2 linked regions of the Frankia alni ACN14a genome follow. The protein of the gene in region 2 binds, or shares a complex with, the protein of the main gene of each other region. Links are inferred from orthologs where the notes say so. Each region holds a gene or a part of one and is shown on either strand. Other genes may lie near its edges. The genes, in order: lpdA and FRAAL_RS00335.

Region 1 (3,124 bases), 3.8 Mb from region 2 along the record:
GGCACCGGCTGGGCCGTGCGCCGCTGCGGCGGACGCCAGGTCTGGATGGCCGCGCTACCTCCAGGTCGTCGGCTACTTCCCACTCGCCACCGGCACGGTGCTCGCCCTGCAGGGAGTCGGCGCGTTCGCCGCCCGTTCCGCCAGCAGGCGACTGACCTCGCGGCTGGGTACCCGGACAGTGGTGCTGGCCGGGCTCGCCCTGGCCGCCGCCGGCACCCTTCCCTTCGGCGTCACCGACGGGCCGGCCGACGCAGTACTGCTCGCGGCCGGCCTGCTCGTGCGCGGCGCGGGAATCGGCATCGTCACGGTCCTCACCCTCGCAGCGGCCTACCACGGCCTGAGCCGCCACGAGATCGGCCACGCCAGCGGGGCGAGCCGGATCCTGATCCAGCTCGGCGGCGCTCTCGGCGTCGCCGGAGTCACGACGCTCCTCGCCGGCCAGCTCGGCTCCCCCGGGGCGCCGACCCACGTCGCCTTCGCGCACACGTTCTGGCTGCTGATCGCCAGCATCCTGGTCGGGCTGCTGCCCGCCCTCGCGCTTCCCGGACGAGCCGCCGAGGATGGCTGACCCGGGCGGCCGACGGGTGTGACCGAACGCCGGGTGGGCGGGAATCCGGGGGCCGGCCGGCATCGTTACGCTGCCCTTGTGAGCGAACATTTCGACGTAGTGGTGCTCGGTGCGGGTCCGGGCGGGTATGTGGCCGCGATCCGGGCCGCCCAGCTCGGTCTGACCACGGCCGTGGTCGAGGAGCGGTACTGGGGCGGGGTGTGCCTGAACGTGGGCTGCATCCCGTCGAAGGCGCTGCTGCGCAACGCCGAGCTCGTGCACACCCTCACCCACGAGGCCAAGACGTTCGGCATCTCCGTCGACGGATCGATCACGGTCGACTACGGCGCGGCGTTCCAACGCAGCCGGAAGGTCGCGGACGGCCGGGTCAAGGGCGTCCACTTCCTGATGAAGAAGAACAACATCACCGAGTACTCCGGGCGCGGCACGTTCGTCGACGACCACACCCTGTCGGTCACCGGCGCGGACGGCGCGACCAGCACGGTGACCTTCGACCACGTCATCATCGCCGCCGGCGCCACGCCGCGACTGCTGCCGGGCACGTCGCTGTCCGAGCGGGTGGTCACCTACGAGCAGCAGATCCTCAGCTCCGAACTGCCGCGCAGCATCGTCATCGCGGGCGCCGGGGCGATCGGCGTCGAGTTCGGCTATGTGCTGCGCAACTACGGCGTCGACGTCACGATCGTCGAGTTCCTCGACCGGGTGGTGCCGCTGGAGGACGCCGAGGTCTCCGCCGAACTCGCCAAGCACTACAAGAAGGCCGGCATCACGATCCTGACCTCGACCCGGGTCGACTCGATCGACGACTCCGGCGACACGGTGAAGGTCACCGTGACCGGCTCCGACGGCGTGTCGAAGGTGCTGGAGACGGAGAAGGTGCTCCAGGCGATCGGCTTCGGGCCGAACGTCACCGGCTACGGGCTGGAGAACACCGGCGTGGCGCTGACCGAGCGCGGCGCCATCGACGTCGACGGCTACTGCCGCACCAACGTCCCGCACATCTTCGCCATCGGCGACGTGACGGCCAAGCTCATGCTCGCCCACGCCGCCGAGGCCATGGGCATCATCGCCGCGGAGACGATCGGCGACGCCGAGACCTACCCGCTGGACTACGTGATGATCCCGCGGGCGACGTACTGCCAGCCGCAGGTCGCCAGCTTCGGCTACACCGAGGCGCAGGCCCGCGACGCCGGCTACGACGTGAAGGTCGCCAAGTTCCCGTTCTCGGCCAACGGCAAGGCGCACGGCCTCGGCGAGACCGCCGGCTTCGTGAAGATCCTCAGCGACGCGAAGTACGGCGAGCTGCTCGGCGCGCACCTCATCGGCCCGGACGTCACCGAGCTGCTGCCCGAGCTCACCCTCGCCCAGCGCTGGGACCTCACCGTCGCCGAGCTCGCCCGCAACGTCCACGCCCACCCGACGCTCGGCGAATCGGTCAAGGAGGCGCTGCACGGCCTCGCCGGCCACATGATCAACTTCTGATCCGGCCGGTCCCTCAGCGCAGCGGTGGCGGCGGCTCGGCGGAGACGCCGACCGCCTCAACGCGATCACCCTCGTCGACGCGCGTCACCTGCGCGCCGACGGCATCACCGCGAACGCCCTGTCCCCCGGCTTCTGCTCCACCGACCTCAACGGCCACACCGGCCACGACACCGCCGACGAGGGCGGCGCCCGCATCGCCGCCCAGGTGCTCGCCCGCCACGAGGAAGGTTCAGGCCTGTTCCTGAGCGAGAAGGGTGGCACCTGTCCCTGGTGACCGCGTGGACCGCTCGCCGTCAGGGGAGAGGCCCTGGTGCCGCGTCCCGCCGAGCGCGGCATGCCGGCTGTCCAGAGGGCATCGGTGTCCGATTTATCCCTCCGGATAGGCGACAGCGGCCGACGCGGGCCTTCCGCACTCCGCCAACTTGATCACAGGAAGATGCTCGGACTAACGAGCCCCGGTGGCCGCCGGTCGGCGCGGGCGGAAGAGGACGGTGGGGGTGTCCGCGCCGGGGCGGGCGTGGAAGGCCGCACGGACGGGTTGGCCGACCTTCGCCTCCCCCGGCGCAACCCCGTCGAGCCGGCCGGGCAGCCGGATCCCCTCGTCCAGGGTGACCAGCGCGAGGACGTACGGCGGGCGGCCGGCGAAGGCGGGCACGCTGGGATGGCGGATGACGAGGTAGCTCTCGACGACGCCGGTGCCGGCCGCCGGCGCGAAGTCGGTCGGCCCCGCGCAGTGCCGGCAGCGTTCCGGGCGCGGTGGCAGCCAGCTCCGGCAGTCGAGGCAGCGGGACAGCACGAACCGGTCCTCGCGCAGCGCGGCCCACAACGGGCCGGTGCCGTCCTCCTCGTCCTCATTCTCGGATGGTGGCCCGGGCGATACCGCGCGATCCCCTTCACCCGCCGCGTCCCCGCGTTCGGCGTCCTCACCCGACGTGACTGGCGCGCCTTCCGCTGCTGCCGGTGCCGTCCCGGCCGCGGCCTCCCCGGAACGGTCTGCCACCGCCGGCAGAACCGCGGCCCGCACATCCCCGTCGAGGTCCGCCCCGGTGGCAGAGCGGGCGGTCCTGGCAGGCG
Region 2 (3,209 bases):
CTGATCCCCGGTCCTCCACCGGGCCCGGTCATCTGGGGGTTGCCACGGATCGCGGAAGGTCTCACGCGATCCGTGGCAATTGCTGTCTCGGCGAGGTTGTATTGGGCGGATCCGCGGGTAGATGGGGCGGCATGGGAATCCCGTTGAGCCTCGCCTTCTTCGCCCTCGGCGCCATCCTCGCCTTCGCCGTCCGCTCCGATCCCTCCGGCCTCGACCTCGACATGGTCGGCCTCATCATGATGCTCGTCAGCGCAGTCGGTCTCGGTATCACGCTGTACCAGAGCCAGTGGCGCCGCAAGATCGTCGAGGAGTCGGTGGAGAGCGGCGTGCCGACGCCGATCTCGGTCGACGACACGGTCCTGGTCGACCCGGTCACCCCGGTCGAGGCGCCGCGCCGGCGTGAGCCGGGCCTGACGCTCGAGGAGGACCGCAAGCTGAACTCCGCGCGCCACCCGGAGGCGGACCCCGAGCCGCAGCCTGTCGTGCACGTGGGCACCGAGGAGCGTTCCGCGTCGCGGCGGTGAGCTCCCACCCTCTGCCGGCCCGTCTGCCTGGCCGGCCGTCCGGCCGCCCGACCCGCCTCCCCGAACGACCCGTGAACCCGGGTTCGGGGAACCGGGCTCCGGGCGGCCTGGTCGTCCGGGTCTGCGTCAGGACGTGCGCAGCGGGGGGAAGGCCTGATCCAGCTCGTTGCGCATGTCCCGCTTCAGCAGGTCGTCGGTGTCCGAGGAGGACTGCCCCTCCAGGAGGAACCGGGCCACCCGGAGCGTGAGGTCGACCCGTTCGGCCAGGTTCAGCGTGCCGGTGAACCGGCCGCTGGAGTTGGCGGAGGTCAGAACCTTGGCGACGAACTCGTCCGCGGCCTGAAGTGCCTCCACTCGCGTCATGGTTCCACCTCTTTGTGCCGGAAGCCGGTCAGAGGCGCAACCGTACCAGGGGGCCGACTGTGCGCCGTTGTGCGCCCCTCTCGCGTGCTTTGTGGCGAGCTGGTGGATCCGATGAGTCGATCACGACCAGGCGAGGGCGAGCGTGGGATCCGTCAGCACCGCGCCGACATCCGACAGCACCGCCGCACCCAGTTCCCCGTCGACGATGCGGTGATCGAAGGACAGGGCGAGCTGCACCACCGTACGGACCGTGAGCTGACCGTCGTGGACCCAGGGCGTGGGACGGATCGAACCCAGAGCAAGGATGGCGGCCTCCGGCGGGTTCAGGATCGGTGTTCCGACGTCGACGCCGAGCACCCCCACGTTGGTGATGGTGATGGTCCCGCCGCGAAGATCCGCCGGGTCGAGCCGGTCCGCCCGCGCCGAGCCGGTGAGCCCCGCCAGCGCCCGCGCGAGGCCGACGAGATCGAGTCGGCCGGCGTCGGGGATGTTCGGCACGACGAGCCCGCGCGGCCCCGCCACGGCGATGCCCAGGTTCACCCGGTCTGGGACCTGGATCTCCGCCCGACCCGCGCCGCCGTCCTCGACCCAGCGGGAATTGATCATCGGATGCCGACGCACGGCGACGAGCAGGGCCTTGGCGACGAACAGCAGCGGGGTGACCTTGATGCCGTCGAACTCCGGCAGCGCCGCCACGCGCTCGCGGGCGGCCATGGTGGCGGTCACGTCGACGCTGAGGAACTCGGTGACGTGCGGCGCGGCGGTGACGCTGGCCACCATGGCCTGCGCCATCGAGCGCCGCACCCCGACGACGGGCACGTGCCAGGCGCCGGTCGCGGGGGAGAAGGCCGCGTCGGCCGGGACCGCGCCGATCCGCCGGTGGCCGGGCGGCGCCGCCTTCGGCCCGGCGGGCAGGTCCGAGACGGTGCGCCAGTCCGGCGCGGTGGGCAGTCCCGGTGCGGTGGGCGCGTTCGGTGCGGTCGGCGACGCCGGGGTCGCCGTGGGTGCCCCTTGGGCGGTGGTGCGCACGGCGGCCTGGACGTCGTCCCGGCTGATCGTGCCGTCGGGGCCGGTGCCGGCGATCCCGGCGAGGTCGACACCGAGGTCGCGAGCCAGCTTGCGGACGGGTGGCTTGGCGAGCACCGAGGGCTTGGCGAGCGCGGCGGGCGTGGCGAGTGCCGCGGGCACGCCGGGCGTGGTGGGCGCAGCGGGCGTGGTGGGCGTGGCGAGAGCCGGGGGGGTGGTGAGCACCGCGTCGTCCACCCGTGGTGGTCCGCCTGCGCGGGCGGGTCCCGGGGCGGCCTGGCGGCGGGGGCTGCGGCGACGTTGCTGACCCTGGCGCGGCCCGTAGCCGACGAGCACCGGCATGCGTTCGCCGGCACCGCCGTCGCGGGAGGCCGGCAGCCGTCCACCGCCCGCCGCGCCGCCGGTGGATCCGGAGGCGGCCGCCGCCGGTTCGGGGGCCGCGTCCACGGGCTCGGGCTGCCCGCTATCGGCCGTCCGGACCGTCAGCAGCGGTGCGCCGACGGCCAGGGTGCTGCCCGCCTCGCCGTGGATCTCCACCAGGATCCCGGCAAACGGACTCGGGATCTCGACGACCGCCTTGGCGGTCTCGACCTCCACGAGCGGCTGGTTCACCGTGACGGAGTCGCCGACCTGGACGAGCCAGCGGACGATGTCCGCGTCGGTCAGACCCTCGCCCAGGTCAGGGAGCCGGAACTGTCGCTGCGCCACGAGGAACCCCAGTTCGGATAGTGCGGGCGGGTCAGTAGCCGAAGGATCGGTCCACCGCGTCGAGGATGCGGTCGACGTCGGGCAGGTAGTGGTCCTCGAGGCGGGCGGGCGGGTAGGGGGTGTCGAACCCGGTGACCCGCAGCACCGGCGCCTCCAGCGAGTAGAACGCCTGCTCGGTGACGCGGGCGGCGACCTCCGCGGAGACCGAGACGTTCGACGGCGCCTCGTGCACCACGACCAGCCGCCCGGTCCGCCGCACGGAGGCGAGCACCGGCTCGAGGTCGAGGGGGGACAACGAGCGCAGGTCGACGACCTCCAGCGACCGGCCGTCGTCGGCCGCGCTGACCTCGGCGGCATCCAGGCAGGTCCGCACCGTCGGGCCGTAGCCGACCAGGGTCGCGTCGGTGCCCGCGCGCACCACCACGCTGCTGTGCAGGCCGAGGGTCCCGTCCGGGGACACCTCGCCCGGTGGACGGGGGTCCACCACCGCCTTCTCCCAGTACCGTCGCTTCGGCTCCAGGAAGATGACCGGGTCGTCGGAGCGGATCGCCTGCTGGATCATCTGGTGGGCGTCGACCGGGTTCGAGC

Evidence for each region.
Region 1: the proteins of FRAAL_RS00335 (region 2) and lpdA are in contact, whole or in part, in a crystal structure (PDB 1EBD), measured with the Geobacillus stearothermophilus proteins. The link is inferred for Frankia alni ACN14a from one-to-one orthologs. Residues at the interface, in WP_033016211.1 of Geobacillus stearothermophilus: Ile130, Ala131, Met132, Pro133, Arg136, Arg140, Glu141, Asn155, Arg157; in WP_049624544.1 of Geobacillus stearothermophilus: Pro340, Ser341, Asp344, Tyr345, Arg403, Asp406, Val408, Glu431, Ala432, Gly433, Asp438.

Annotation. Positions count from the first base shown.
Region 1 is NC_008278.1:3,899,648-3,902,771, reverse strand. The notes cover bases 39-2,848. They hold lpdA (dihydrolipoyl dehydrogenase), read left to right. Parts: upstream 39-646; coding sequence 647-2,050; downstream 2,051-2,848. Other genes in these bases: FRAAL_RS15755 (Zn-ribbon domain-containing OB-fold protein), read right to left, coding at 2,496-2,848; FRAAL_RS33075 (hypothetical protein), read right to left, coding at 2,064-2,270. Also shown: more of FRAAL_RS15755, read right to left, coding at 2,849-3,050. UniProt on the Escherichia coli protein: Lipoamide dehydrogenase is a component of the glycine cleavage system as well as of the alpha-ketoacid dehydrogenase complexes.
Region 2 is NC_008278.1:70,520-73,728, forward strand. The notes cover bases 315-3,209. They hold FRAAL_RS00335 (dihydrolipoamide acetyltransferase family protein), read right to left. Parts: upstream 2,622-3,209; coding sequence 1,008-2,621; downstream 315-1,007. Other genes in these bases: FRAAL_RS00325 (DUF6458 family protein), read left to right, coding at 315-524; FRAAL_RS00330 (hypothetical protein), read right to left, coding at 651-887; FRAAL_RS00340 (alpha-ketoacid dehydrogenase subunit beta), read right to left, coding at 2,653-3,209. Outside these bases: FRAAL_RS00320 (acyl-CoA dehydrogenase), read left to right, coding at 1-4; more of FRAAL_RS00325, read left to right, coding at 132-314.